Regions from separate parts of the Paenibacillus sp. sgz302164 genome, predicted to be linked through region 1. Evidence: riboswitches for the same ligand, from Rfam matches in the RefSeq annotation. Region 1 holds a riboswitch; each other region holds the start of a gene.
The links. Region 1 has a riboswitch for cyclic di-AMP ahead of AC0LWT_RS37680 (C40 family peptidase). Riboswitches for the same ligand answer to the same signal wherever they lie in the genome.
Positions count from the first base shown of each region.

Region 1 (10,454 bases):
TTTTGGTTAAAATGAGCTGTTTAAGCGAAGCGTCGCCTTCTATGGCTTGTTCTTTATATTCAAACTCTACCTGATCGTCTTTCTTGAACTTTTGCACGGCATCTGTCGTACCGTCTCCCAACTGGAAAGCGGCGGCTTTCTCGTTCACGATAAGCTCGATCGTATGCGGATCGGCCAGGCCTACATAGCATCCCGTTCCTTTTTTCACGGCTGCTGCATCCGCCTGCGGCGTTGCGGACGGGACAGGAGTAACTGTCGGGCTGACTGCCGGACTGGCCGCTGCTGACGGTTCCGGCGTCCTCTCGCTGTTATTCCCGGAGGGGGCATCGCTGCCGCAGGCTGCCAAAGCCAGCGTCAGCGCACTGCTTACCAGCAAGCAGGCCAACTGCCGCTGCCGGCTTTTCTTCGTCTTGTTCATTTCATCACCTCATCTATTGGACGCGGCAGATAAGGTTATGGTTTAGAATAGAAAAAAGCCCTGCAAGCCGCTCAAGAAACGAGCCGTGCTTTGCCGGGGCTTTTTTCACATAAATCGATCAAATTACTTGGATTCAGCAGTCAGTTGGTTGTAAATATCGTCCCACAAAACGCGGCGGGCCGATACGTACCGTTTGGAGTAATAAGACTCACTTAGTTTGTTCTTCATAACACCTTTATCGGTAGCCGAGTGAATGAATTCACCGTCTCCCCAATAGATGCCTACGTGAGAAATACCTTTGCCGTCTGTGTTGAAAAAGACCAAATCGCCTTTGCGCAAGTCCTTTTTATCAACCCAGATGCCTTCTTCGTCTTGAGCTTTGGAACTATGGGGAAGGTCGATACCGAATTGCGCGAACACGTAAGCGGTAAATCCGGAGCAATCAAAGCCTTTCGTTGTCGTACCCGCATACTTGTACGGAGTTCCGAGCAATCCGTCAACCGTTTCATCCAAAGTGGATTGTGCTGCGAAAACACTTCCTGCACCAATACTCAAACACAAAACAAGACTGACAACGAGAGCAACAACCTTTTTCAACTGCTTGTCTCCTTCCGGTGCCTACGAGGTTAGCTGGAGGGTTCGGTTGAAGGTTCCCTATGATCCCTGTGTTGCGAGATCAATTCACCCGGAATGGTTCCCCCGTTTCCCAAAAAATCGGGAATTCGGCATGAAATGTTGGTTTATTTTTCCTAGTGCTTAGGATTCGGCATAAATATCTAAAATCCTCCTTCCAAGTGCACTATTCTATAAAAATATGTGAAATAGTTCGGAAAATAGACAAAAAAAAGCCCCTTTTTCAGGGGCTTGAGCATATTTTCCGATATTTGGGCGTTTTTCGCTGAATATTGCTCATAGATTTAGAGAGCGGCGGGCGTTCGCTACGAATTTGCTTTGGCGGACCACAACTGATATTGAGAGGCTAGTACCCACATTTGCAAAAATATGTTGAAAAGCGGGAACAGCTGATAAATGAGAAGGGCAATCAGACCTGCCCAGATGTAGGAAGCGATGACGCTGACACCCGTCAATAGTCCCGACCCGATCAAAAGCAGCAGAGCGATGCCGACGATAGGAAGCAGGTGCCGGGCAAAGGCGAGCAGGGTGGAGAGAATTCCGCTTCCGGCAGCGAGCGCGAACTGCAGATGCATGAAGAGGAGATGCATGAGAAATCCGTATGCAAGCATTCCGGCCAGCCATGGCAGCATGTCAACGGCGGCGTTCTCGTAAGATCCGCTTTGCGCAAAGATCGACTCGGCCTTCGGGATCAGCCAGGCGAGGGGAAGCAGTGTCAGCGCGATCCGTACTGCGTAGCAGAGGAAAAAGGAGAGCCACATCTCCGATATGCCTTTAAAGAAGCGGTATCCCGCATTTTGGTCGGTGTGGATCAGCGAATAGTAGATGCCGGCGTTCAGCAGCGGCGTAAGCAGCATGCGGCTAGCGAGAAGCACCGCCAGCCACCATAAATAGGAATGGCTCAGGTCCGTTTTGAGCAGTTGAAACTGGCTTTCGGCCAGGAACAAATGCAGCGTCTGCTTGGGCTGGCCGTTTCCCGGAAAGCGATGCATGAGCGGCACGAGCACCGATTGCACCATTTTATAGAGGAGGGCTCCCCAACCCATTTGATACAGGAACAGCATGATGACCGCAAAAGGCTGCCGCAGCGCCGCCCGATAGCCGGACTTCATATAAAGAGTCATGCAGCGTTCTCCTTTCTACCAGGCTACCCAGCCGGAGATCGTTTGTAAAAGCTGAATGATGCCGAGGTTCAAACGTATTTTCCATTTGGGGTCTATCCGGGCCGACATGAAATTGTTGATATGCTTGTTTTCCAGCACGAGCGAATAGCCCGGATCGATGCGAACCCACTCGACGGGAGCCGCATTCGTCAACTTGTACTCTATGCTGCTCTCCGCGCCGTTCCAGACCTTATCCAGTGCGGTGCCATCGGTAAAATGGAATTGAATCGGCACCTCCGGGGAATTGCCGCCCCGTTTGGAGATTAGCACGGTGCTCTCATATCCGGGTTTGCCGTCTGCCAGTGCCGCAGGCTTCACTTGAATCCGATCAACCGCAAAGTCCATCATCATGCTGCCGTACACATACTGGTTGAAAAAATCGTCCCATTTCGCTTTGGTGACTTCCTCCACAACATGTTGAAAATCTTTGGTCGAAGGATGCTTGAACTCCCAGCGGTGGAAGTAGGTCGTCATGATGCGGTCCATCGTCTTGGCGCCGACCTGCTTTTCGATGGCTTTCAGCACCAGCTTGCCGCGTATGTACACATTATCCGCATATTCGCCATGCCCTTTGTAATCCCAGGCATTCAGTTTAAGCGCGTTGGGCGAGGTCACATAGCTGGCCTCTACAGGCAGATTCGGCGAAACGCCGTATTCCGCCTCCATGACTTTGTCCTCCGCGTAGGAGGTGAAGCCTTCGTCCAGCCAAGCTTCTTCGAACTCGTTGGAAGCGACGAGGCCGTAAAAAAATTGATGGCCGATTTCATGAACGACCACCCGTTCCAGCTCCAAATCGGGCTTCTTGTCGCTGGCTCCCCATGCGGTGACCAAGGTCGGATACTCCATCCCGCCTGCGCCGTTGCCGCCTTCCGGAGGGACGACGATGGAGAGCGTGGAGTAAGGGTACGTACCGTACCACTGGCTGAAGCGGGAAAGCGCCTTTTTGGCTGCGTACATGTAGCGGTCTTTTAAATTTTGATGCTTCGGGTCGAGGTAGAGCTTGATTTTGACACCGGGCACCTGCGCCGTGGCGAACGGCTCTTCCACGTATACGAAGTTCGGCGAAGCCGACCAGGCGAAATCGTGCACGTCCTCGGCGTAAAACTGGTAGGTTTTCGTGGCGTTGTCCGACAACGGGGGTTTTACGGGGAACCCCGTCGCGGCGACAATATAGTTGGACGGCACTTTGATGACAACGTCATAGATGCCAAAATCGGAGTAAAACTCCGAGTTGCCATGGTACTGATGGAGGTTCCAGCCATCGGCCGTGCGGCCTCTTGTTCCCGCCGGCTCATACGCGGCGATTTTGGGGAACCACTGTCCGGCCATGACGAAATCGCCGACATAACCCATTCGCGCGAAGGCTGCGGGCAGCTTGACGAGAAACTCCGTTTTGAACGTGACCCGCTCGCCGGGGCCCACCGCTTTGGGCAGAGGCAGCTTAAGCAGGGTATGATCGTCCTTATTGCCGTCATCGGGCTGAACAAACTCCATGCGCATGCTTAAGTCATTGCCGTCCAAAGTTTTGACCGATAAAAGCTCCATGCTGCCGATGCTGTCGGCTTTCGCTTTGTCTTGACGCAGTTTGCCTCCCGACTCGCGCATAAAAGTCGTCTTCTTGGATTGGAACGCATTCGGATATAAATGCAAATACAGTTCTTGCACAGGCGTACCGCCCGGGTTCTCCCAGGTTATCGTTTGCTGTCCTTTAATTTGCCTGGTGTCGGCCGCATATTCCACGTTCATGTGATACTCGGCAATTCGGTAACTGAGCGGTTCGGGAGCCGATTTCTCCGGTGCTTGGGCGGATTCGGGCTGCTGCTTGGCCGGCGTCTGCGGAGCCGGTTCTTCGAGCGCTGCAGGTATCGCGGGCTTGAAAGTGGATGGGAGGAGCGATTCGGACAGCAGAACTGCACCTGCGGCGAGCAGCACGACGAAGGCCCACTGCACCGTGCGGTTTTTGAACAATGGATTCATGATATTCACCCCGTTGACAAGCATCTACAGCATGTATATGTAGACAACCCGGGTATTATTTCTGAAAAGAGAAATTTGCTTTTTTCGCATGAAAGAGCTATAGTTTACCTAACTAATATTAGTTAGGGAGTGAAAGCGATGAGTGCTGAGAGCATACGAGAAGCTGCCCTTGAATTGTTCGCAAGTCAGGGATATGAGAAGACGACGCTAGGCGATATTGCCCGCAAAGTAGGCATTAAGACGCCATCCATCTACGCGCATTACGCTTCCAAGGAAGATCTGTTCTTCGCAGTGACCGAAGAAGTGATTAACAATTACGTGTATGTCATGCGCGACCAATACGGCAAGGAAACCGATGCCGATCCCGAGCGGCAGATCCGGCTCTATTTTCGCCACGTTACGGATACGATCGGCAATGACCGTTATCATTTGTTTTACAAGCGGTTTATCTTTTTCCCGCCGGAGGCGCTGAAGGAGAAGCTGCTGAAGCCTTTTCTTCAAGGGGAGAGCGACATGACGAGCAGCCTGATCCGGATATACGAGGCGGGCGCTGCGGCCGGACAATTCCGGCGGATGGAGCCCGAGGCGTTCGTGGCGGCTTTTTACTGCGCGGTGGACGGTCTGTACATGGAGTTTCAGCTGTATGAAGAAGCCGAATTCCGCAAGCGGAAGCAATTTGTATGGGAGTTTTTTATCGCAGGATTACACTGCGGCAAGGAGTGAAGGGACATGAATAAATATTGGCTGTATGTTGTCATAGCAGGCATTATAGAAATATTCTGGGTCACCGGTTTGAAATACTCCGAATTGTGGTGGGAGTGGCTGATCGTGATTGCGTTCATATCGTTCAGCTTTTTCCTGCTGCTCAAAGCATGCGCGATGCTGCCGACCGGCACGGTCTATGTGGTATTTACGGGAATCGGTACGATAGGTACGGTGCTGACGGAGATGTTATTTTTCCATGAGCCTGTGAATGTGTATAAGCTGCTGTTGGTTGCGCTGCTGCTCACCGGGATCATCGGGTTAAAAAAGGTCACGCATGCGGCCGGCGACGCCCGGGGTCATCATCAGGAGAAACATCAGGTTTAAAGGAGGCCGATTGGTCATGGCATGGTTATTGCTGGTCGTGTCGGGTTTAGGGGAAATATTTAGCGTAATGGGACTCAATAAACTTAGCAAAGGATTTAGTATAAAAGGAATTTTGCTGGTGATCTTCGGGCTGGGCATGAGCTTCTATTTGCTGTCGATTGCCCTGCAGACCATCCCGATGGGAACCGCGTACGGCATATGGACGGGAATCGGCACCGTAGGCGTCACGATTACAGGCATGTTGGTACATGGCGAATCGAAAGATGTGCGCAGGCTGCTGTTTATCGCGATCATTATGTGTTCCACCGTCGGCTTGAAGCTGGTTTCCTAATTGCCGTCGCCCAGATACGCTTTGGAGGCTTCCAGCGCTTCAATGATGCGATCGATGTCAGTCTTGTTTTTGAGCCTTACAGGTTGACGCCATCCTCTACACATTCGATATTCACCGTGTGTTCTTTATTATCAATGAAGATGCGCATATTGTCCGAGTCAAATAACGTTTTCCAAGACATGGGTTCACCTCGCGGAAACAGAATAGACTTATTTTAACATGTTTAAATGGGTCTTGGCCGAGAATTTGGCCCGTATCTTGTTCTTGCCGGTTACTTTGGCTACAATAAAGCAAAGGAATGTTTATACAGAGGAAGGCGGGAAGGTGACCGAATATGGAAGCTGATAAAAAGAAGCTGGCTTTAAATATAGTTAACTCCAAGACGAATCACAAAGGGTTTGGCGCAGGCTCGATCGACCTTAGCAACGTTTCCGGCATCATCATCGATGGCGGGGAAGCTTATTTGGACGAAGGGACGCTGCACGCCAAAAGTAAAATCGAGAAAGGCATCAAGTTCTCGACGAACAAGGAAGATGTGCCGAACGGCCGCAAATGCTGGATCGTCTGGGTAGCGGTAGACCGCACGGAAGAAGGGGCTTATTATGCGGGCATGACGGCTTGCGAAATGCTGATTGACACCGAAGCGCGCAGAGGCTGGAAAATCCTCGCCGATCACGTCAACAAGATGGACGCCGCGATGAAACGGAAATTTATTTTCGACGGCTTGAGCGATGAGGAGAAGGCAGCGCTCAAAAACAGTTTAGTCGCCCATAATGCAGAGTGGTGGAACCGGTCGGACCAAAGCCTCAAGGATACGCTTTCATAAAGCTTCCGGGTGGCGCTTCGGCAAATGTGAACTTTATGTGTCATCCATTGTGACGGTAGAGTGAACCGGGTATACTAAACCCTAGTGTATGTTACACCATATACTAGGACAGCAAAAAGGCAGACTAAGACGCGCTTAGTTCTGCCTTTTTGTGTTGTCTGAGGACGGCCCTCCTAGTCGTTCCACCAGCGTTTCAAATCGTTCCACCAGGAGCTGTTTTTGCCTTTGGGTTCTTCCTTCTTGCCGTCGCCGGCCGTTTCTTTGGCCGGTTTGCCCGTGCAGTACGTCTTCGGTTCCGTGCCGGCCAGGAACGCCTCCATGCGGGAGTTCGGGCAGTCCTCGTTGGACAGCTTGCCGGTAGCCGGATCGATGTAGACGGTAGTGACCCCTTCCGGAATCGGAAACAGCTTCGGAGGGATCGCGTCCAGCGTCTGCTCGGTGAACTCGGCGAAAATCGGCGAAGCCAGATGGGACTCGACATTGCCGATAGTCCGGTCCTTGTCGTAGCCGACCCAGACCGCGGTCGCGAGCTCGGGCGTGAACCCGACCATCCAGGCGTCGGTGTCCGTCGTGCCCGTTTTGCCGGCGATCGGACGCTTGAGCGTGCCGGCGACCCGGTTCCCCGTGCCGCCTTCATCAAACACGCTTTCCATCAAACTAGTCATAACGTAAGCGACGGGCGGGTCGATGACTTTCTCCGGCACAGCCTGCGCCTGATAAAGGATATTGCCGTTCGCATCCTCAATCCGCTCGATAGCCGTCGGCTGGAAATGGACGCCCTGATTGGCGATCGTGCCGAAAGCGGAGGCCATCTCGATCGGGCTGACCGGAAAGGAGCCGAGCGCCAAAGAAGGCAGCGGCTTCATAGCACTGTCGATGCCCAGCTTACGCGCGAGATCGATCACTTTGGCGGGCCCCACATCGAGAATGGTGTGCACCGCGTAGATGTTATCGGACTTCGATATCGCTTGGCGCATGTCGATATTGGCATTCACGTATTGATCGTTAAAATTACGCGGCGTATACGTCTGCCTGCCTTCGTCGTAAGTAAACACAGTAGGCTCGCTCTTGACCTGGCTTACGGGCGTATACCCGTTTTGCAGCGCCACTGTATAGACGAACGGCTTAAACGAAGAACCGGGCTGCCTCGTATTGGAAAGCGAGCGGTTGAACTGGTTCTCCGAGTAGTCGCGGCCGCCGACCATCGCTTTAACCGCACCCGTACGGGGATCGATGGCGACAAGCGCCGCCTGGATGTCCGGGTATTTGTCCAACTGTTTGGCGATGACTTCTTCAGCGGTCTTTTGCGCGTTCATGTCTAAAGTTGTGTAAATTTTTATGCCGCCTTGATCGAATTGTTCTTCGCTTATGCCGAGTTTGTCGGTGGCGATGGAGCGCACATAATCGCGGAAATACGGGGCCGCAGCGGTTTTTTTCTTGGAGAGCGGCTGTATGGCCAGCTTTTCCTTGGCTGCGGCCGCCGCCGCTTCCTGGGTAATGAAACCGCCGCGGACCATCGTTTGCAGCACCACTTTTTGCCGGTCCAGCGAATTTTGCAGATCGTAATAGGGCGAGTAATAGCGCGGCCCTTTGGGGACGCCTGCGATCAGGGCGCTTTCCGCCAGCGTCAATTCGCTTGCATGCTTGCCGAAAAACAGCTCCGAGGCGGTTTCAATGCCGTAAGACGAGTGCCCGTAATAAATTTGATTCAAATAATTTTCCAGAATCTGGTCCTTGCTAAGCTGCATTTCCATCTGAATGGCAAAGACAGTTTCTTTGATTTTGCGCGCCCAAGTGCGGTCGTGGTTCAAATATAAATTCCGGGCGAGCTGCTGGGTAATCGTTCCGGCGCCTTGAACTTTCGCCATGTGCTGCACGTTGACGACCGCCGCCCGGGCCACCGCCTTCACATCAACGCCGAAATGATCGTAAAAATGCTGATCCTCCACGGCGAGCGTAGCTTTAATGAGATTGGGGGAAATGTCTTTCAGACTGACAATCTCCCGATTTTGGCCTGTATAGAACGTATCGATCAGCTCGCCGTGAGCGTCGTACATCTGCGACGTTTGCAGCATTTTGGTGACAGGCAGCGTCTGCGTACGCAAATACAGCAGCCCTATGGCTGCCGTCACGAGCAAAAGAATGACGGACGAAAACAGGAATGAGAACATCTTTTTGATGCGGCGCATCCAGCGGATCGACGGGAGCTCCTTGTTTTTGGGCGGGATAGGCGAGCCCGCTGACGGCGGACGTTTGTTATCGGTCATTCCCTCGTACCCCTTTCGTTGAACAAAACCTCTATTATGCAGTATGGAAAAGCTTGGCGCGGCGTATTCAAGCAATTGTAAATATTTTTTAAAATAACGGGGAAAAGACGAGGAAAACATTGCATTTTAGAGGTAATGCACTATAATACAATGGGAACACTGATCATGGAGCTTATTTTATCCAAATATAGAATAGAAAGAAGGCATGAACATGGAATTATGGTACACGGAGAAGCAAACGGACAGCTTCGGCATTACTGCGAAAATTAAAGAAACTTATGTAAGAGAACAAACCGATTTCCAGGATCTTGCGATGATCGAAACCGAAGAATGGGGAACGATGCTCGTGCTGGACGGAATGGTCATGACTACGGTCAAAGACGAGTTCGTCTATCACGAAATGGTGGCGCATCCTGCGCTCGTCACTCATCCGAACCCGGAGCAAGTGCTCGTCGTGGGCGGCGGAGACGGCGGCGTCATCCGTGAGATCATGAAGCATCCGAAAGTGAAAAAAGCCGTGCTTGTCGATATCGACGGCAAAGTGATCGAGTACTCCAAAAAATATTTGCCGACAATCGCCGGCGAACTGGACAACCCTCGCGTACAAGTGATCGTGAACGACGGCTACATGCACATTCACGACCACAAAAACACATACGACGTAATCATGGTCGATTCCACGGAGCCTGTAGGCCCTGCTGTGGAGCTGTTCACCAAAGGATTTTATCAAGGCATCTATGACGCGTTAAAAGAAGACGGCATTTTCGTCGCGCAGACGGACAACCCTTGGTTCAAAGCCGACCTGATTCAAACCGTCAACCGCGATGTCAAAGAAATTTTCCCGATCGTACGCGTATACTGCGCCAACATTCCTACGTACCCAAGCGGTCTGTGGACGTTCACAATGGGCAGCAAAACGCATGATCCGCTTCAAGTGGAAGAGTCTTCCATCCCGGAATTCCCGACCAAATACTACACGCCGCGCCTGCATAAAACAGCTTTCGTACTGCCTAAGTTCGTAGAAGATTTAGTGAAGTAAACCATAGAAAAAGCCGTCCGACACTTCTCGATCGCAGAAGCGGAAGACGGCTTTTTTGAGCGTCGGCGAAAGGCTGGGCGAGCGTAAGCGGCAAGGCAGGCGCTAAAGCCGCCTGCTGCCGGGGCGCATCCCGCGCGAGCGCCGATAGCGGAACGCGGGCGTGTCCAGCGTGAGTACCGACAGCGGACGAGGAGGCGGATGCGTCTAGCACGAGTACCAGCAGCGGAATGCGGAAGAGGAAGCGTCCGGCGCGAGTACCGGTATTGCTCCCTGCTACACCCGCGAAAGCGCTCTTGTGAGCCCCGCCGAACCCTACCGAGCTTTCCTGGGCCCACCTGAGCTCACCCTCCGAGCCCCCTGGGCCCACCCGAGCCTACCCGAGCCCGAAAAACTGCAAAAGTGCAGGCTTTTTCGCAGGAATCGGCCTGTTTGAGGGAAAAGCCTGCAATTGTGCAGGAATTCCTGGCATAAGAGGTCTGAAACTTACTTTTGGCTAGAAAAACCTGCACATTTGCAGGAATTTTGCGCTGCAAGCGTATCGAAGGGCAAAAGCCTGCACTTTTGCAGGTTTTCAGCGTGGAGCTAGTGATGACGCAGCTGCTGCGTTTTTCGACAAAGGCCGAGACGGGCAAATGCTCAAAACGGAAGTGTCTGCGCATCCGAAATTTCTCACAAGCGTGCTCCCTGCGGCTTCCCGCAGGCGGCCCCTGC
Region 1 covers NZ_JBVYOL010000049.1:1,103-11,556, forward strand. The annotation lists gene AC0LWT_RS37675 (hypothetical protein) at 1-418, opposite strand, end outside; gene AC0LWT_RS37680 (C40 family peptidase) at 542-1,015, opposite strand; cyclic di-AMP (ydaO/yuaA leader) riboswitch at 1,019-1,156, opposite strand; gene AC0LWT_RS37685 (hypothetical protein) at 1,357-2,175, opposite strand; gene AC0LWT_RS37690 (M1 family metallopeptidase) at 2,191-4,191, opposite strand; gene AC0LWT_RS37695 (TetR/AcrR family transcriptional regulator) at 4,330-4,914, shown strand; gene AC0LWT_RS37700 (DMT family transporter) at 4,921-5,280, shown strand; gene AC0LWT_RS37705 (DMT family transporter) at 5,297-5,611, shown strand; gene AC0LWT_RS37710 (YwhD family protein) at 5,946-6,437, shown strand; gene AC0LWT_RS37715 (transglycosylase domain-containing protein) at 6,611-8,704, opposite strand; gene speE (polyamine aminopropyltransferase) at 8,916-9,743, shown strand.

Region 2 (10,454 bases), on a different contig from region 1:
AGCATGTGCTCAATGGCATCGAGAAGCAGGCTGACACGCTGTTTGCGCCGACTTTGCCTTACAGCAGCGTGAACTTGAAGCCGTACGAGTACAATTTGGGAAAAGCAAAATCGCTTTTGACTGAAGCGGGTTGGGTAGAGGTGGCCGGCAAGCCGTTTCGCGAAAAAGACGGGAAAGTGCTGGAGCTCGATCTGGCCTATGACAGCAACGACCAGGTTCAAAAAACGATTTTTGAGTACATGCAGGGAGAATGGCGCAAAATCGGGATCAAAGGCAGCATGATAGGCGAAGAGAAGCAAGCTTTTACGAACCGGCAAAAAGAAGGCGCATTTAATCTCGCTTTCAACGAAACGTGGGGCATTCCTTACGATCCGCATACGGTCGTGGCCTCGATGCGCGAGTCGGGTCATGCCGACTATCAGGCGCAGGCGGGCTTGCCGATGAAAAAAGAAATCGACGATAAAATTACGCAAGTGATCACGAGCACCGACGAGAAAACGAGGCAGGAACTGTATACATACATTTTGACGACATTGCATGAGCAGGCGGTGTACCTGCCGATCTCCTACACGGTCAATGTGGCTGTTGCGAACAATCATGTGAGCGGTGTTTCATTTTACCCGATGCAGTTTGAAATTCCTTTCGATGCGTTCGACATCAAATAGGTGCGGTCATGGTATCCTTTGTGGCCGGAAGAATCGGCAGTATGCTGGTTGTCGTCTTGGGAATAACGATCGTAGCTTTTTTGTTAATCCGGCTTATCCCGGTTGATCCGGCGGAAGCTTACCTGAATTTGTCCAAAGTGCCCGTTACGCAAGCTGCGCTTGAGGCGGCACGCAAGGAGCTCGGGCTCGACCGCTCTTTGCTCGAACAGTACGTTCAGTGGATGCGCGATGCGGCGCGTCTGGATTTCGGCGTTTCTTTTATATCGAAAAAGCCTGTATTGGCCGAGCTGGGAGCGCGCTTCGCAGTGACGGCTCAGCTTGGGGCCGTATCCTTCGTTTTGATGCTGCTGATCAGCGTGCCGGCAGGCATTTGGTCTGCGATCCGCAAAAACGGCTGGTTCGATCGGATAACCCGGCTCGGCGTATTTGCAGTCGCCTCGATGCCGAGTTTTTGGCTGGCGTTTATTTTGGTGTATTGGCTCGGATTGAAGTGGGGCTTATTTCCGCTCATGGGACGGGGGACGGTGGCGCATATGGTGCTGCCGTCTCTCGCGCTGGCGCTCACCTACAGCACGTATTACATCCGGCTCATTCGCACGGGCATGCTGGAGCATATGGAACAGCCGCACGTCCGGTACGCGCGGTCGCGCGGAGTGCGGGAACCGCTCGTCATCGTCCGCCATGTGCTGAAGAGCGCGCTGCTGCCCGTCGTGACATCGCTCGGGATTACGCTGGGCCATCTGCTCGGGGGCACCGTCATCGTTGAAAACGTATTTGCCATCCCGGGCATCGGCCGATACTTGATCGAGTCGATGATGAACCGGGATTATGCGGTTGTGCAATGTTTTGTGCTGCTGATCGGCGTCTTTTTCGTCGTCGTCAATTTGCTGGCCGAGATCGTCTGCGCCATCATCGATCCGCGCATTCGCACGAAAGGAGCGTGACGGCATGGGCGAACGCTTTAACCTCAAGCTTCGACGTCCGGCGGCGCTGATGATCAGCGGGATTTGCCTGCTGGCGCTCGTGATGATGGCCGTGCTCGGTCCGTACTTGATGCCGCACGATCCGTATGAGGTCGATATCGTCCGCAAATTGCAGCCGCCTTCCTGGGAGTACCCGCTGGGTACGGACCATCTGGGCCGCTGCGTCTGGTCGCGGATCATCGCCGGCGCGCGCGTATCGCTCGCTGCGGCTTTTGTCGTTACAGCGATCACTCTTGTGCTGAGTCTGATCGTCGGAATCGCTGCGGGCTATAGGGGAGGCCGGTTGGACCGGCTTTTGATGCGCATTTGCGATTTGTTTCTTGCTTTTCCGAGCTTGATTTTCGCACTGGCTATTGTCGGTTTGCTGGGCGGCGGCGTGGTGAATCTGGTCGTTGCGCTGGTCGTCGTCAATTGGGTCGGCTACGCGAGGATGATCCGGACGTCGGTCGTCAGTTTAAAAGAGCGGAATTATGTGCTGTCTGCGCAAATCACGGGAGCTTCCGGCTTCGGAATTGTGCTTCGGCATATTGTGCCGTTCGTGCTGCCGCAAATGATGGTGGTTCAATTTTTGCAGATGGGTGCGGTCATTTTGCAAATTTCGGAATTGTCGTTTCTCGGTTTGGGCGTGCAAGCGCCGATGGCCGAATGGGGGATGATGATCAACGACAGCAAATCTTTGATGGGCAGCCATCCGCTGCTGATGATCGCGCCCGGGATGATGATCTTCGCCACCGTGGTGGCGTTCAGTTGGTTCGGCGACGCGCTGCGCGATACGCTTGATCCGAAATCCGTCTAAACGATAGGAGTTGTGTATGGGACTACCAATATTGCTGGATATCCGGCGATTGCAAGTTGATTTGCCTGTCCCCGGAGGGGCGGCGAAGCGCGTTGTGAACAATGTAAGCTTGGCGCTCGGTCAGGGGCGGGTGCTGGGGATCGTCGGAGAGAGCGGAAGCGGCAAAACGATGATATGCTCGGCGATTGTCCGCTTGCTCGGCGCAGGGCAGCGGGTCAATGGCAGCATCCGCTTTCGCGGCGAGGAATTGCTGGACCTGCCCGCCGAGAAAATGCGCCGGCTGCGCGGGCGCGACATAGCCGTTATTATGCAAAATCCGATGTCCGCCTTCAATCCGATGATGACGGTGGGCGGCCATTTTATCGAGACGATTCGCGCCCATTTGCCCATGCGAAAAGCGGAAGCTCGCGAGCTTGCGGCGGCGCAAATCCGGCGGTTCCGGCTGCCGCATGGCGAAAGGCTGCTGAGCATGTACCCCTTCGAGCTGAGCGGGGGGATGCTGCAGCGGGCGATGATCGCCATGGCCGCTTGCCTGAATCCGGCGCTGCTGATCGCCGACGAGCCGACGACCGCGCTCGACACGACCACACAGGCCGCTATCCTGGACGAGCTGCAAATGCTGCGCGGGCAGAGCGGCATGGGCATGCTGCTCGTGTCCCACGATCTTGGCGTCATCGCCAGGCTTGCGGACGAAGTGGCCGTGATGCGTAAGGGGCGGCTGCTGGAAAAAGGCCCGGCAGCGCTGCTGCTGAACCGCCCGCGCCATCCGTATACGCAGGCGCTGCTTGGGGCGCGGGAAGGCGGTGTCGACGGCAGCGTCGGCGTGGCGGCCGATTGGCACGAGGCCCAGCCCGCAAACACAGAAGGGGATGGCGCTGCGGACGATGGTTTGTTCGAGGCGGCGCCCGGGCATTGGGTGTCGAATTTCGGGGGCGGGGTGAAACGATGAACATATTGGAACTGAATCACGTGTCAAAAACGTACCGCTCCCGCCGGCTTGGCTGGAACCGCCGCACTGTGATCGAGGCGGTAAAAAACGTCTCCCTTCGCCTCGACGAAGGGACGTGCCTTGCGCTCGTCGGCGAAAGCGGCTCAGGCAAAAGCACGCTGGGCAAAATCGTGCTCGGACTGGAGCGCCCGGACAGCGGGGAAGTGCTGTTTCTGGGCCGTCGGCTGCATGACGTCTCGGCCAAGGAGCGCAAGCAGCTGCGACGCGACATGCAGCTGGTGTTTCAGGACGTTCACAGCGCGGTCAATCCGCGCATGAACGTGCAGAGCATCATCGCCGAGCCGCTGCGCGTTCACGAGCGAATGACTGCGCCTGCGCAGCGGCAACGCGTCCGCGAGCTGCTGGAAGCGGTCGGCCTGCACGGCGACGACGCCGGGAAATACCCGCACGAGTTCAGCGGCGGGCAGCTGCAGCGGGTCGGCATCGCCCGCGCGATTGCCCTCCGGCCGAAGCTGATCGTGCTGGACGAGGCGGTCAACAGCCTGGACGTGCTCGTGCAGGCCGGTATTTTGCGGCTGCTCGGCCGGCTGAAGGAGCAGTTCGGCCTGTCGTATTTATTCATCTCCCACGACTTGTCGGCCGTGAGGGTTCTTGCCGACCGCGTAGCGGTCATGGAGCGGGGCGAAATCGTCGAGACGCTGGATGACGCATCGCGGCTTGACGAACTGCGCCACCCGGCCGGCCGGCGGTTGCTCCAGGCGGTGCTGCCGATCCGCCCGCAGCGGCCCGTTCCGCTATGACGAATCCTAGGGCTTTGCTGCCGCCGGATAATAAACGCAGGCCGTGCCGGATTTGCCGCCCCGGCCCTGCAGATCGCCGCCGCAAATATTCGTGCGTCAGGAAAGCTTATAGCTACGAGTTAGACATCCCTTGAACTCGAATGATTAACATGCCCTCCCTTATAGGGGGCGATGGAAGTTACCGCCTAAGCCGGTGCCGGTGGTTACAATTCTTCGATTTTTCGGAGCGGCGCAAACTATCTCCTCGAATGTCTCGCTATCATCGTTGTCCTGTGATTTTTTGAATGCCCCGCTATCGTCGTTGTCCTGCGATTTTTGGCATGCTTGTACTTTGCTCACATTTGAATGCGCTTTCATTTTGTTGTTGAAGGCACATTTGTGAGAATTTTGAGAGAGATGCCTGGTAAAATGCAGGAGGGATTGCGTGTAAGTTCAGCTAGAGGAGGAGAATGGGAGTTATGAATCGGAGATATGCAAAACCGGCTGCAGGAAAGCTATGGGTGTGGGGCCTTGTATTTATTATGGTCTGTAATACATTACTCACATTTCCTGTGCAAGCAGCGGAACTATGGAGTCAATATGCCAAGATCGGATCGACCGGCAATAATGCGCTCGGCGGGTTTTCGAATCCGACCGGAGTAGCGGTAGACAGCAGTGGGAATGTATATGTGGCGGATAACAATAACCATCGTATCCAGAAGCTGGATACAGCCACCGGAGTGTGGAACGAGTGGAAAAAGAGCGGGGATGGGCCGGCGTATGGAAGCGGTTTGGGCGAGTTTTCCAATCCGGCAGGCGTAGCGGTAGGCGTCAGCGGGAACGTGTATGTGGCGGATACCAGTAATCATCGCATTCAGAAGCTGACGGTATCCACAGGAGTATGGAGCGAATGGAAGAAAAGCGGAGGGGGCGCGGGAAGCGGCCTGGGCGAGTTTAATAATCCGAGAGGCGTGGCTGTAGACAATAGCGGGAATGTGTATGTGGCGGATGCCTGGAATCATCGCATTCAGAAATTGGATGCAGTTACTGGCGTGTGGAGCGAGTGGAAGAAGAGCGGGGGCGGCAAAGGGAGCGGGTTAGGCGAGTTTAATTTTCCATCCCGCGTTGCGCTGGACAGCAGCGGCAATATGTACGTGGCGGATACCGGCAACCATCGCATTCAGAAGCTGACGGTAACCACAGGAGTATGGAGCGAGTGGAAGAAGAGCGGAGGGGGCGCGGGAAGCGGTCCGGGCGAGTTTAATAATCCGTACGACGTTGCCGTAGACAACAACGGGAATATATACGTGGCCGAGTATAGCAACCATCGCATTCAAAAGCTGACGGTATCCACAGGAGTATGGAGCGAGTGGAAGAAGAACGGCGGTGGTTCGGGCAGCGGCCTGGGAGAGTTTAATCAACCCAAAGGCATAGCGGTGGATGGAAGCGGGAATGTGTATGTGGCCGATTCTGGCAATGAGCGCATTCAGAAGCTGACGGTATCCACAGGAGTATGGATCGAATGGGTATATAGGGGAGCGGTTGCCGGCAAAGGCTTGGGCGAGTTTAGTTATCCGAGCGGTGTGGCGGTGGACAGCGAGCGGAATGTGTATGTGGCCGATTACGATAATCATCGCATCCAGAAGCTGACGGTTTCCACAGGAATATGGAGCGAGTGGAAGAAGAGCGGAGGCGGTTCGGGTGACGGTCTTGGAGAGTTTGAGAATCCGACCGACGTTGCTGTAGACAGCAATGGGAATGTATACGTGGCCGATCGTGATAACCACCGTATCCAGAAGCTTACGGCATCCACGGGAGCATGGAGAGAGTGGAAGAAGAGCGGAGGCGGCAAAGGAAGCGGCCGTGGGGAATTTGATTATCCGAGCGGAGTGGCGGTAGATCGCAGCGGGAATGTGTACGTGGCGGATACGAATAACAGTCGTATTCAGAAGCTGGATGCAGTCACGGGAGTATGGAGCGAGTGGAAAAAGAGCGGAGGGGGCGCGGGAAGCGGCCTCGGAGAATTTTATGGACCTTCCGGCATCGAGGTGGACGGCAGCGGAAATGTGTATGTAGCGGATACCAATAACCACCGTATCCAGAAGCTGACGGCAGCTACAGGAGTATGGAGTGAGTGGAAGAAGAGCGGCGGCGGTTCGGGGAAAGGCCTTGGAGAATTTGACGAGCCTTACAGCGTGGCGGTAGATGCCGGCGGGAATGTATACGTTGCTGACATGAGCAACAATCGCATCCAGAAGCTGGACGTTTCCACGGGGGTGTGGAGAGAATGGAAGAAGAGCGGAGGCGGAGAGGGAAGCGGCCTTGGGGAATTTATTAGTCCAAGCGGTGTAGCGATAGATAGCGGAAACACTGTATATGTCGCTGATTTCGGCAACCACCGTATCCAGAAATTATCTGAGATAACTACCCCTCCGGACGTACCGACCGATGTAAAATCGGAGGTGGCAGTAGGCCAATCGCAAGCAACGGTGAGTTTTACGGCCCCGCTCAACGATGGAGGCAGCCTCATAACCGGCTATACGGTAACTTCAAGTCCGGGAGGATTGACGTGGACGGGTACAAGCAGCCCAATCACGGTTACGGGCTTAACGTATGGGACGGCATATACGTTTACGGTTGTAGCGACGAATAGCGCAGGAAACTCCGGCCCTTCGGCCGCATCGAACAGCGTGACACCGACAGCGCCGGGAGTGCCTGCTGCGGTACCTGACGCCCCGACGGGCGTAACCGCCGTTGCAGCCAACGGCGGAGCGAAGGTAAGCTTCAATGCGCCATCCAGCAATGGAGGCAGTGAGATCGTCGGCTACACCGTGACCTCGATTCCGGGAGGACTGACTGCAACCGGAACCGGCAGCCCAATCACAGTTACGGGCTTAACGTATGGCACGACCTATACGTTTACTGTGGCGGCGATTAACAGCGTTGGCAGCAGCCCTGTTTCTGCCGTTTCTAATACCGTAAGACTGGAGATCCCTTCCGACGGCGACAGTGGTGGAAGTACGCCGCCACAGTCGACGCCTTCGACTACATCGCAACCTGATAAAACGGGCGTTACCGTTCTCATTAACGGCAGATCGGTGAATGTTGGGACAGCCAAGGTGACGAGCGTAAATTCACAGACGGTAACAACCATCAGCATTGACCGGGACAAGCTGGGGGATCTACTCGCGAAGGAAGGGCGATTCGCTGTGGTGACGATGCTGGCGGATGCCAAATCCGATGTCGTGCGCGGAGAGCTTGACGGACAGATGATCAGCAAAATGGAACTGCAGCAAGCGGTATTGGAAATAAAAACAGATAAAGCGACCTATAACTTACCGGCCGGGCAGATCGACATCCAATCGATTTCGAATCAGTTGGGCAAATCGGCAGCCTTGGAGGATATCAAGATTCAAATCGAAATTGCTGTGTCAAAAACGCCGGCGCAAGGGGTTCTGAAAGAATCCGGGGAGGGAAAAATTTCGGTCGTTGTCCCGCCGCTTGATTTTACGGTAAGAGCTCTTTATAAGGACAAGACGATTGAAGTCAACGGGTTCAAAGCTTATGTTGAACGTACAATAGCGATTCCGGATGGCGTTGATCCTGACAAAATCACAACTGGTGTCGTGGTTGAAACGGATGGAACGCTGCGCCATGTGCCGACCAAAATCGTGCGGCTGGACGGCAAGCTTTATGCCAAGATAAACAGCATAACGAATAGCGCCTATTCTGTCGTATGGCATCCGGTTGAGTTTAAGGATGCGGAGGCGCACTGGGCCAAAGAAGCGATAAACGATATGGGATCGCGTATGATCATCAATGGCGTCGGCAAAGGCTTCTTCAATCCCGATCAAGATATTACACGAGCGGAGTTTGCGGCAATTTTGATTCGCGGATTAGGACTGCAGCCAAAAGCAGGGGCACTGTCTTTCTCTGACGTTAATTCGAAAGATTGGTATGCCGGCGCGGTTGGAACGGCCTTCGCGTACAACCTGATTAGCGGTTTTGAAGACGGCACCTTCCGCCCGAATGATAAGATTACACGCGAACAAGCGATGGTGATCATGGCCAGAGCAATGGCTATTACAGGGCTCAAAGCGAAGTCTTCCGCAAATGCAGGACAGCTATTGAACTCCTTCACCGACGCGGGTACGATATCGAATTGGGCGAAGAACGGGATTTCCGACTGCTTGGCATCCGGGATCTTTTCCGGACGAAACGGCGCCGTGCTGGATCCTGGAGCATTCATATCGAGAGCGGAGGTTTCCGTTATTGTTCAAAGACTTCTGCAAAAGTCGGATCTGATTTAGTGCGGAATCCCGCTGCGTCATTGACTCTCCGGCGGTGTTTGTGTAAGATAAAAATACGCTTAATTTCCGGTTTAACGAATCGGAAAGCGGGGGAACCAATCTTTTTGGGGCGAATCATGATGTTTATGTAGGGAACCATCTTTCCCGAGCCCGGCAGCTAACCTCGTCAGCAGTAGGTGGGTCATAGTTGCATTGTGTTATATTCGCATTTGCTGACCCGTTTATTCGGGTCTTTTTGTGTTCATTTGGACCCGACGTATAGTTTCGGCCCGGAGGCATCGACATGTCCTCTTGCCGGCTATAAGACGGGTCATTTTTATTTCGCAGCTTTGATCCGCGGAAGGAGGAGATAGACAGCCGTCTTGGATTCGTTGAAAGCCAACATTCTGTCTTTTCAAGGAGGATGAAATATGCCGCAACCGAAATATATTACCGATATTGATAAAATCCTGGAGATTCCCGAACGCGATCGAACAAGGTTGAAGCAAATAACGGAAAAATTCGTGTTTCGCGTAAACGATTATTACTTGAAACTGATAGATTGGAACAACCCGGAAGATCCGATCAAGAAATTGATCATTCCCAATGACGGGGAGCTGTCCGAATATGGAAGGTGGGACGCGTCGGATGAGGACACGAATTATGTCGTTCCCGGCTGCCAGCATAAATACAGGACGACGGCCCTTTTGATCGTATCCGAGGTTTGCGGCGCTTACTGCCGCTATTGTTTCCGCAAGCGGTTGTTCCGCAACGATGTCAGCGAGGCGATGTCGAACGTCGACCCGGGGCTGGCCTATATCGCCCGGCACAAGGAGATCAACAATGTGCTGCTGACGGGAGGGGACAGTTTGATCCTTTCCACGGCAAGGCTGAACGGCATCTTCGAACGGTTGAGAGCGATCGACCATGTGAAGATCATTCGGCTCGGCTCGAAAATTCCCGTGTTCAATCCGATGCGGATCTACGAAGACGAGAAGCTGCTGGAGTCCATCCGGAAGCATTCCGACTCGGAGCGACGCATCTACGTGATGGCGCATATCAATCATCCGCGCGAAATTACGGCGGAAGCGAAGAAGGGATTTGAAGCGCTCCATCAAGCGGGAGCGATTGTCGTGAACCAAACGCCCGTTCTAAAAGGGATCAACGATCGGCCCGAGGTGCTTGCGGAGCTGCTGGATGAGCTTTCGTGGGCGGGTGTCACGCCTTATTATTTTTTCATTAACCGGCCCGTCGCCGGCAATAAAGATTTCGTACTGCCGCTGGAACGCGTGTACCGGATCGTGGAAGAGGCGAAGGCCCTCACGTCCGGCCTGGGCAAGCGTGTCCGCCTATCGATGAGCCACACTTCCGGCAAAATCGAAATTTTAGCCATCGAGAATGGGAAGGCTTATTTGAAATACCATCAATCCCGGGACGACCAGTACGGAAAATTTATGGCGCTCGACTGCCCTGAGCATGCGGCCTGGTTCGATGATTTGCCCGGAAATGAGCAGTTCTGGAACAAGCCGAAAAAGAAAAACGATAACATTGTCTCCGCCAACGAATTGCTAAGCCGCTAACCGTTTTCTCATGCGCCGCCGCTAACCGTACCTGTACCCGAGAGGGGGCCGCGCCTCCGTCTCGGGACGTAGGGAAAATCGTTCCAGGGGTGCTGGCGGAGCAAACCGATTTATTCTAGAATGAAGTAAATATTGATTTTATGGAATAGCGGAGGTATACGGTGGATAAGAAGACGCTGCTTGGAGCACTTCTCGTCTTGGCGGGAATTTTCTTCTTCTTTACGAGTCAGGGAAATGCGATGGATCCTGGGATGGTGTTCGCCTATTTTTGGCCAAGTTTGTTTGTCATTCCTTTGGGGCTCCTGTTTCATTGGATGTATTTCTATGCGACTCGGCGGCGCGGGGCCGGATTGTTGATTCCGGGAGGGATTCTCCTTGTGGCCGGAGGCGTATGCCAGATTTCCATGCTGTTC
Region 2 covers NZ_JBVYOL010000022.1:3,663-14,116, reverse strand. The annotation lists gene nikA (nickel ABC transporter substrate-binding protein) at 1-665, shown strand, start outside; gene nikB (nickel ABC transporter permease) at 674-1,609, shown strand; gene AC0LWT_RS28985 (ABC transporter permease) at 1,614-2,444, shown strand; gene AC0LWT_RS28980 (ABC transporter ATP-binding protein) at 2,461-3,393, shown strand; gene nikE (nickel import ATP-binding protein NikE) at 3,390-4,193, shown strand; gene AC0LWT_RS28970 (S-layer homology domain-containing protein) at 4,652-8,482, shown strand; cyclic di-AMP (ydaO/yuaA leader) riboswitch at 8,529-8,668, shown strand; gene AC0LWT_RS28965 (KamA family radical SAM protein) at 8,893-10,041, shown strand; gene AC0LWT_RS28960 (hypothetical protein) at 10,203-10,454, shown strand, end outside.
Region 2: another riboswitch for cyclic di-AMP. It lies ahead of AC0LWT_RS28965 (KamA family radical SAM protein); the one in region 1 lies ahead of AC0LWT_RS37680 (C40 family peptidase).

Region 3 (10,454 bases), on a different contig from region 1:
AAAACGCAGGTTGGTCAAGCCTTTGAACTCGTCGGCCAGCTCAAAATTGAGGCAGATCGACTTCGCGTGCCCGATGTGAAGGTATCCGTTCGGCTCCGGGGGGAATCGGGTGACGATCTGGCTGACTTTGCCTGATTGCAAATCTTCGATTACAATGTTTTTAATGAAATTGGATGGAGTGCTCTTCGTTTCCATTGATGCCAGCCTTTCTCCCTCGGGTTTAAAGTTTTATTTTCTATCATACACTAATTCTTAGCAAAATATAAAGGAGCCAGCGCCGATGGAGAATTTTGAGTCCAATTTGGATAAATATGCAGAGCTTGCCGTAAAGGTGGGCCTGAATGTACAGCAAGACCAGACGCTCGTTATCATGACGCCGATATCTTGCGCCGATTTTGTCCGTAAAGTAGCCAAGAAAGCTTATGAAGCGGGGGCAAAAGACGTCGTCGTCGATTGGGACGATGACGAAGTGAAGGCGATCCGCCTGAAGCACGCGCCCGAGTCATCCCTGCTGGAATACCCGATGTGGAGAGCGAACGGGCTGGAAGAACTGGCCAAAGGCGGTGCAGCCTTCCTCCAGATCTACGCGCCCAATTCGGACTTGCTCACGGATATCGCCCCGGACCGCATCGCTACGTCCACCAAAACGGCCGCCGCAGCCCGGGAAGGCTTCCTGAAGTACCTGCGCAACAACCAGGTGAACTGGCTGCTCGTTTCCTTCCCGACGCCGGAATGGTCGGCCAAGGTATTCCCCGGACTTGGCGAAGCCGAGCGGATCGAGAAGCTGTGGGAGCAGATTTTCACGCTCACCCGCGTCAATACTGCCGATCCTGTGGAGGCATGGAAGCGGCATTTGGCCGTGCTGACCGGCAAGCAGCAAATGCTGAATGCGAAGAGATTCAAGCAGCTGCATCTGCAGTCGCCGGGAACGGACCTCTACATCGAGCTCGCTTCCAAGCATGTGTGGGTTGCCGCAGGCAGCGACACCGAAAGCGGCATTCCGTTCGTTCCGAACATGCCGACGGAGGAAGTGTTTACGATGCCGCGCAGGGACGGCACGAACGGAACCGTGCGCAGCACGCTGCCGCTGAGCTATCAGGGCTCGCTGATCGACGGATTTACTTTGACGTTCGAGAACGGCAAAGTTGTCAAGGCGACGGCGGAGAAAGGCCAGGAAGTGCTGAACAAGATACTGGACATAGACGAAGGAGCCCGGTACCTGGGCGAAGTCGCTTTGGTGCCGCATAATTCGCCGATCTCCCGCTCCGGCATTATTTTTTACAATACGCTATTCGATGAGAACGCATCCTGCCACGTCGCGCTGGGCAATTCCTACCCGTTCACGATCGAGGGCGGATCGGCGATGAGCGCCGAAGAGCTGGCCGAGCACGGCTATAACAAAAGCTTGATCCACATAGACTTCATGATCGGCTCGGCCGAAATGGATATCGACGGCATTACGGAGGATGGAACCCGCGAACCCCTGTTCCGTAAGGGCAACTGGGTATAAGCGCTACAGCGATTTCTTCACCTTCGAAGAAACGAGCGCCCACTTGCCTTCCTTCCACTTCCAGATCGACAATGCATAACCTAGCGTATCGGCGTCAGCCATGCCTGCGATTCTTTGAACGCCTTTCAGTTCGCATACGCCGTCCTGATCGGCATCCATCGTCTGCAAGTCGCTGTACGGATTAACGCTAACGAGAAACGGTTTGACAAGCATGCCGTTTTTGTATACGCCGGACTGATCGTAATCCTGCTTTTTCTCCTTGAGGTCGATTTTGAAAGATTTGCCCGTTTCTTCGATTTTCAGCTTTACCACGTAGTTATGCTTGAACTTCGCCGTCACGCGAAGCGGCTCAGGGACCGGCAGGGCTGTGGGCACATTATTTTGCAGCGAATAGATGTGGGAACGGGACGCTCCGCCGCTGCCGCCGGTTTCTGCGGAGACATAAATTTCGGGCAGCTTGTCGCCGTTGAAATCGCAGAACCGCATGTTCGGGTTGTGGCCTCCCTGCAGCGGAATCACCACCTGATTCCGGCCTTGGCCGCCGGTTACGACAACGAACAGCCTGGAAAAATACGAGCCCGCAGCGTCCGCCTTCGTTCCGCCCAGCGCCACCAACTCCGGCTTGCCGTCGCCGGTCACATCGATTTCTCTCGTCTGCAGCAGCAGGCCTTGTTCCGCCCCCGCCCCCGCTCCCGGCCCCGGGGTTGACGGCTCCCGGCGCTCTTCCGCCGCTGCCGCGTTTATCCCCTGCAAGGCTAAGCCGCTTAATAACACTCCGACCGCCGCTGCATGCAGGGCGGTTTTCGCTATTTTTCTGAACAATGCGCTCCACTCTTTTCCTTTTGAATTCGTAGCGGTCTTATTTTTTCTAATTTTTCCATCAACTATTCGGAATAAGGATGGGCTTTGCAAATCTAATTTCCAAAAGGATTCGCCCATCCCCGAATCGAATTGATTGAGAACTAAAATTTTATGGATGAGGTGCGACCATTGAAGCTTGATCGTCTGCTTGCAATAACGATGCTGCTGCTGAACCGTAAACGAATCTGCGCCAAAGAGCTGTCGGAGCGCTTTGAGGTATCGCTGAGAACCGTATACCGCGATGTGGAAACGATCAATCAGGCGGGCATTCCGATCGCCTCTTATGCCGGCGCAAACGGCGGCTATGAAATTATGGACCAGTACCGGCTGGAGCGGCAGTTTCTCACGCTTGAGGAGCTGCAATCGATTATTACCGGGCTCAAAGGCATCCGCTCCAGCATCGGCGAGCAAGAAATCGGAGGCCTGCTGGACAAAGTAGGCGCGCTGGTCGCCAAGTCCGAGCAAAAGACGGTGTCCGAGCTGCACAATCACCTCGTCATCGATATGAATCCGTGGCACAGAAGCAGCGCCGAAAAAGAGAAGCTGCAGTCGCTGCGCCACGCAATCCGCCAAACGAAGCTTATCCGCTTTCAATACACGACATCCCAAAGCGAGCTTTCCGAGCGCACCGTCGAGCCTATGGGCATCGTCATCAAAGGCTTCGGCTGGTATTTGCACGCCTACTGCCTGCTGCGGGGCGATTACCGCGTCTTCCGCTTATCGCGCATGAAGGACATCGCCATGCTTCCCGAGACGTTCGTGCGCAGGCCCGAGACGCTGGAGACGCTGTCCTATAAGATAGGCAAAAGGCCCGAGGCGTCCTACGTCAAACTCCTCCTGCACATGCAGCCGAATGTCCGCGCTCAGGTGGAAGACTACTTCCATCCCGAGCAAATTACGGCTCAGCCTGACGGCACGCTGCTCGTCACCGCGGTCCAGCCTGACGAGCCCTGGCTGTACGGCATGCTGCTCAGCTACGGCCCCAGCCTGCGCATTCTGGAGCCCGCGCACATCGCCGGCATCGTCAAAGAAAAAGCGCAGCAAGTCGCCGCGCTCTATTCCTAAAAAACACTGACAACCTGTTGTCAGGGAGGCTCCTTTATACTAAGGCTATTACGCATAACAAGGAGGCTTCTCCCCCATGATTACATCGATTCAAGCGTTCGCAGCCGAATGGAGCAACGAAACCAAAACCACACAGCGCGTGCTGGACGCGCTCACCGACGCATCTCTGAGCCAGGGAAGCGAGTCGAACTTCCGTCCGCTGGGACAGATCGGCTGGCATATCGCCACGACGATCCACGAGATGCTTTCGCGGACAGGCCTGCAGTTCCAGGCTCCCGAAGGCGAAGAAAAAGCCCCCGCTTCCGCCGCGAAGATTGCTGATACTTACCGCGCCGCTTCGCAAGCGATGCTGGATGCCGTGCAGTCGCAGTGGACGGACGCCAAGCTCCACGAGTCCACCGACATGTATGGCGAACAGTGGCCGAACGGCCTGACGCTGCGCGTCCTCATTTCGCACGAAATCCATCATCGCGGCCAGATGATCGTACTGATGCGGCAGGCCGGACTGTCCGTGCCGGACATCTACGGGCCGACCCGCGACAACTGGATCGAGTGGGGCAAGCAGCCGGTCCTGTAGGAGCCGTCCCCGAGCCGCCTCAGCGCGTTGATCGAGTCGCGACACATGGCCGACCGACCGCCGTCATGCAGCGCAACACCGCGCGCTGGGAGCTGCGCGCGGTGCGTTTGTGTGGGGCGCTGTTGCTGCTCTCGGTGCGTTTGGACGGGGCGCTATTACTGCTCTCGGTACGTTTGTGCGGGCGAAGTTGCTGCTCTCGGTGCGTTTGTGCGGGCGCTGTTGCTGCTCTCGGTGCGTTTGCGCGGGCGCTGTTGCTGCTCTCGGTGCGTTTGTGCGGGGCGCTATTTTTGGGGGAACAGTCGCTTTTCCTGGGCGGGCAGCCGCTTGATAGGGGAAAAGCCTGCGAAAGTGCAGGTTTTTTCTGCGAAATTGGCTTATTTGGGCGAAAAGCCTGCAAAAGTGCAGGAATTTTCGCTGAAAGTGAACCTGAGCCCGTGTCCCCGCTGAAAAGCCTGCACTTTTGCAGGAATTCTTCGTAGGCAGCGATCAGTGACGCAAATTCATGTATTTTTGCAGGTTTTCTTGATGCAGCCAGGCAGATTGGGGCTATCACCTCATGACGCAGGTTTTTTTTCAACAACCCGATGCGGTCCGGGAAATATTCCGGACCGCATCTTTTTTCAATTTTCACGAAAACGAATGAAAATGCTATCTTGAGTGCGAAAATGTAAGATTCGCGTTTATGTAAACGCTATCTTTAGGTTTTGTGATATGCTGCCGGGTATTTAAAGCCAACTTCCAACCTTTACTTAAGTTCCTTTCAGGCGTATTATTCAAAACGTAGTTCATTTAGTACAATCATATGAATCCTTTATCGCTGAATTTCCTAAGGAAAACGGGGGAACCAATGAGGCGTTCATTGCCTTTGGGGTGAATCGCGTACGGACGGCATCCGTGCGTGTAGGGCTACTCTCAGAGTCCGAATCCGACAGCTAACTTCGTAAGCGTACTATGGGAGAGGGATGAATCCGTGCTGCTTATTTCGTGAGCCACAGGGTCAGACCCTGTGGTTTTTTGCTGCCAAAAATAGCCCTGCGGCAGTCGCGGACAAGTGAAACTACTTAATTCAGGGGAACATACAGGAAAGCGCCGGTGGAGGGTAACTATGGTAAACAGATTAAAAAGAATGCTGATCGGGAGACCGATGAAATCCCACGAAATCGAGGACGAGAAGCTGACGAAAATCAAAGCGCTTGCCGTCCTGTCATCGGATGCGCTGTCTTCCGTCGCTTACGGCACCGAGCAAATTTTGCTCGTTTTGATGACCCTCGGCTTTGCCGCCGTTTGGTACTCCATCCCGATATCCATAGCCGTATTGGGGCTGCTGACCATTCTGGTCCTGTCCTACAGGCAGACCATATACGCCTATCCGTCGGGCGGGGGCGCGTACATCGTAGCCAAGGATAATCTTGGCGTAGGCACAGGGCTGGTCGCAGGCGGGTCGCTGCTGGTCGATTACATTTTGACGGTAGCCGTCAGCTCGTCCGCGGGCACGGATGCGATTACGTCCGCTTTTCCGGCACTGCACGATCATCGCGTGCTGATTTCTTTGGTCATGATTTTATTTCTTACGATCATGAATTTAAGAGGCATTGCCGAATCCGCATCGGTTCTCGCACTGCCGGTCTATTTGTTTGTCGCCGCCATTTTTCTTCTGATCGTATCGGGTCTGTTCAAGTACCTCACGGGCGGCATTCATGCGGAGGTTCCCGAGATCGGAAGCGTTGTGAGCAATGTGAGCTTATTTCTGCTGCTCAAAGCTTTCAGTTCCGGCTGCTCCGCGCTGACCGGGGTAGAGGCCGTGTCCAACGCGATACCGAACTTCAAAGCTCCTGCGGAGAAAAATGCGGCCAAAACATTGATCGCCATGGGCGCCATTCTGGGCAGCATGTTCATCGGCATCAGCCTGCTTGCCTACTGGTACGGAATCAAGCCGTCTCCGGAAGAAACGGTCGTTTCGAAAATCGCCGAAGCCACGTTCGGACGCGGGGTGCTGTACTACTGCATTCAGGGCGTGACAGCGCTCATTCTCTTCCTGGCGGCGAATACGGCTTACTCGGCTTTCCCGCTGCTGGCCTTCATGCTCGCCAAAGATAAGTTCATGCCGCACATGTTCAAAGTCCGCGGAGACCGTCTCGGCTTCTCCAACGGGATCATCATGCTGGGCGTACTGTCCGCTTTGCTGGTCATTCTCTTTCACGGGAATACGGAAAACCTGATCCCGCTTTATGCAGTCGGGGTGTTCATTCCGTTCACCTTATCCCAGTTCGGCATGATGGTTCGCTGGATCAAATTGAAGCCTGCCGCGTGGATCGTCAAGTTCATCATCAATACGATCGGGATGATCACTACGCTCACGATTACCCTGATCTTTATTTTCACCAAATTCAGCCAGGTTTGGATGGTTTTCATCTTTCTGCCGATCGTCATTTTCCTGTTCTTCCGCATTCACAGCCACTACATGAACATCGCTAATGAATTGCGCGTAAATCTGGAAAAGGATAAGCCGGAAATCAAGGGAAGCACCATCGTCATTCCCGTTGCCGGCATTACCCGGGTCGTACTCAATTCCATCAGCTACGCCAAATCGTTAACCGATAATGTCGTTGCCGTCTACGTCGGCTTTGACGACGATGAAATTCACAAAATGGAAGAAAAATGGGAAGAGTGGAATCCCGGAGTCCGACTTATCGTGCTGCGTTCCCGCTACCGGAGCGTCATGAAGCCTCTGATCAAATTTATCGAAACCGTGGAGTGGAAAACGGCGGAGACGGATCATATCACCATCCTGATTCCGCAATTTATTACAAAACATTGGTGGCAAAATCTGCTGCATAACCAGACGAGCCTGCTCATTCGGGCTTATCTGTACACGCAAAAAGATATCGTTATCGCTACGGTTCCTTTCCGCTTGCATCGTTAACCGTTCATGCACCACCGGGGCAGGTGCCGCTTCGGTCAATCTAACCCAAGCAGATTGGCCAGTGGTTTGAACAACGGCATAATCCAGGCACTTGGCCCCGGCAGGTCCGGTTTGAACAAAAGAATAATGGATAATAGGCAGGCGGCCAAAGTAATACCTCCGGCCACCGCCTTCTCCTTCACACCGATACCCGGCGCACCCGAAGACAAGCCGAAATAGACAATCAGAGCTACGCATACGATACCGGCTACTGCAAGGCTTTTCAGAAGCGTCCCTCCTTATTTCTTGCGGATTTTATCGGCGGGCATTCCTTGAGGCAAGTCCGATTTGCCGACTCGCGTAATTTCGGTCCGAATGCTGACATCTACCGGCAGTTCCCTGAACATTTCAGCCCACTCCTGCTTGTTCTTTGCCCATTCCCGCGGATAATGGTTCCGGAATAGATCGGCGAAACCGAACGCATCGATTTGCAGCTTTTTTTGAGCGTTCGCCAGCGTGGACTCGACAGTTTCCGCGAGCTGCGCTTTCCACGCCTCCTTCGCTTTCCGGATGAACTCGATACTCATGTTGTTCGTATTCGTCGTGTTCAGAATCAAGTCCCCGGATATCTGAATATCGACGTTCATCCGCCACTCTCCGGCGTGAGTTATTTTTGGAGTGATGCGCGAGTTCGCTTGGATCAGATGAACCGCCACCACTCCTTCCACACCTTGCAAATCGAAGGAAAAGTTCATCGTCTCCAGCTCGTTGCGGAGAAGCAGCAGCCCGATCGTATCCGTCTTGCCCAGCATGCTCGCCAGCTTGTCCTTGCCGAACACCGCCACCCCGTTGATGGCGGTCGTCATCTGCATCGGTCTGTTCACCTGCTTCCATGAGATCGGATCGACAATCGTCAGCACGGCGGATTGGCTGTCCCCTTCCACCATCTGCGTCAGCCGCTTCAGCGTAACAAGCATGCCGAGCTTCATATTGCCCATCTCCCGAAGCTCCTCCGACGTGCTGCGCTCAAGAAGCGGCTGAAGATCCAGCACGGAAATGGCTGTTCCCGGTGTAACATACACATAAGCGTGTTCCCGGAACTGCAAATATCTGAGAAAAAAATCAAGATAGGGGCGGATTCCTTTCTCCGCCGCTTCTTTTCCGAACACGATCACCTCGCTGTGCCCCCAGAACAAATAGCGCGACAATTTGCGCTGCAGCTCGATCATTGCCTCGTCAATGCTCTTGCCGGTCCCTTTGCGCAAAAGCGTAGCCCCGGTTACATTACCGCCGCTCCCTCCCGTACTGTCTTGCGGGCCGCCTCCCGCTGCCCGGGGAATGAAGATTTGCGCCGACAGTTCGACCGCTCCGCTTGGAGTCACGTCCACTCCCGTGGCGAGCACGATGGCCAAATCATTGATTTCCTTCCTGTCCCAGCATCCCGGCAAAGCCAGCAGCAGGGAGAGGATCAGGACGACCCGGCCCCCTCGCTTCACGAACGATCGCCCGCTCTTCCTGCCCGTTCTCCAGACGCTCATTCGGGCGAAGGGGATCGGCTGTTCCGTATTGCCGCGACAAGCAGCAGAAGGCCGGGCAGCAGGATCAGAGCGATCATCGTGTACAAGTTGCCGACGGCGCTGAGCAGGCTGGCAATCTCGCTCTGATTGGATGCAACCCAGAACGAAAAGGCCACCGTCAGGAAAGCCAACGGGAACACCAGGGGCCGGTAGTCCTTCAGGTTCAGCAATTGGGCGACGGAGACGGAGTTCAAATAGAGAAATAAAGAAACTTTTATCAGTATCCCGGTAATCCAAATGGCAATGATCACGGCCTCCAGGTGCTGCAAAAAGTCCGCATAGCTAATATAACGGGCCGCTATCATAACCGGATAGGCGAGCCTGTCCGTTACGTCGCCGAACAGAAACAGACAGGAAATATTGACGGCCACCATCGTGAAGGTTGTCACACCCAGCGAGATCAGGGAAACCCGCCATACGCGGTCCCGGCCGGTAACGTAAGGAAGGAAAAAGCTGAGTAAAACGTATTCGCTCAGCCAACTGGCCGGAGCCACCGCGCCTTTGAAAATGGGCTTCAGCCCCTTTTCCGCAAACGGAAGCCATTCGTCGGTTTTCCACTCGGGAATCAGCAGCAGCAGAATAATAACCAGCAGGGCCGCCATCAGCGTCACGAGAATGACAGCGGACCGGCCCAGCACTTCGATCCCGCTGACAACATTGAGGGCGCAGACGAAAATAAGACTGCCCATAACGACAAAAAGCGGCGTCTGCGGAAGAATGGCGCTCAGAATAAACTCCCCGTATTCTCTCAGCACGGTTCCGTTCAGTTGAGCCAAGTAGAACACAAAAAACAGACCGAACAGTTTCCCCGGAACTTTGCCCAAAATCAGAACGCTCGATTCGATGGGAGACAGCTGAGGATGACGAACGTTCAGACGGTAGGCTATAAAGATCGCCAGCAATCCTACGGTAGAAGCCAGCAAAGGCGTCATCCACATGTCGTGGCCCGCGTAGCTCATCGTTACGCTGGGGACGCTGAGAACCGCTGTCGCAAGGATGGTCGGGAACATGATCGCGCTCATCTGCAGGGGGGTAATTCTACCTTGTTCCATCATCGCCCTCACCTCTTTTCAAATCGACATTCCCCCGACTGGGCTTCTCCGGCCACGGTCTGGCGCCCGACAGCTCGGGACTGCCCGTACCGCTCCAGACCGGAGAGCGCATGAACACGTCCTTGAATTCACGCAGCCGGGTCGGTGTGACCGGAGTTAAATACGGAAGCCCGAATGAGCGGAGCCTGCACAAATGAATGATCATAACGATAAAACCGAGCATGACACCAACGAGACCGAGCGTGCCGGCCAAAAACATGATCGGGAACCGGAGCAGCCGCGGCGGAATGCCGAGCGAGTAACGCGGAATCATAAAGGAAGAAATCCCCGTAATCGCAACGACGATAACCATGGGCGCGGATACGATCCCCGCCGATGTAGCCGCCTGCCCGATAACAAGCGCCCCGACGATGCTGACGGCCGAGCCGACCTGCTTCGGAAGCCGAACGCCCGCCTCCCGCAGAGCTTCGAACGTAATCTCCATAATCAACGCCTCAATCAGCGCCGGGAACGGAATTTCCTCCCTCGATTTGGAAATATTGAGCAGCAGCACGGTCGGAATCATCTCTTGGTGAAACGTAGTAATCGCTATATAGGCAGACGGCAAAAGCAGCGAAATGACAAAAAAAACGTAACGAAGCCAACGGACAAACGTGCTTACCAGAATATTTTGATAATAGTCCTCGGGCGACTGCAGCAGCGAAAACAGGCCGATAGGCGCCACCAGCGCAAATGGGGTGCCGTCGATCAGAATGGCGACCCGCCCTTCCAGCAGGTTAGCACACACGACATCCGGTCGTTCCGTCGGCAGCAGTTGAGGAAACGGAGAGAACGGATTATCCGATATCCACTCCTCGATCATTTCGCTTTCCAAAATTCCCTTGGCCTGAATAAGTTCCAGGCGGCGGCG
Region 3 covers NZ_JBVYOL010000024.1:1,665-12,118, reverse strand. The annotation lists gene AC0LWT_RS30185 (glutamine--tRNA ligase/YqeY domain fusion protein) at 1-195, opposite strand, end outside; gene AC0LWT_RS30180 (aminopeptidase) at 281-1,510, shown strand; gene AC0LWT_RS30175 (hypothetical protein) at 1,514-2,332, opposite strand; gene AC0LWT_RS30170 (helix-turn-helix transcriptional regulator) at 2,501-3,436, shown strand; gene AC0LWT_RS30165 (DinB family protein) at 3,513-4,013, shown strand; cyclic di-AMP (ydaO/yuaA leader) riboswitch at 4,819-4,976, shown strand; gene AC0LWT_RS30160 (APC family permease) at 5,119-6,936, shown strand; gene AC0LWT_RS30155 (Ger(x)C family spore germination protein) at 7,215-8,411, opposite strand; gene AC0LWT_RS30150 (GerAB/ArcD/ProY family transporter) at 8,450-9,547, opposite strand; gene AC0LWT_RS30145 (spore germination protein) at 9,531-10,454, opposite strand, start outside.
Region 3: another riboswitch for cyclic di-AMP. It lies ahead of AC0LWT_RS30160 (APC family permease); the one in region 1 lies ahead of AC0LWT_RS37680 (C40 family peptidase).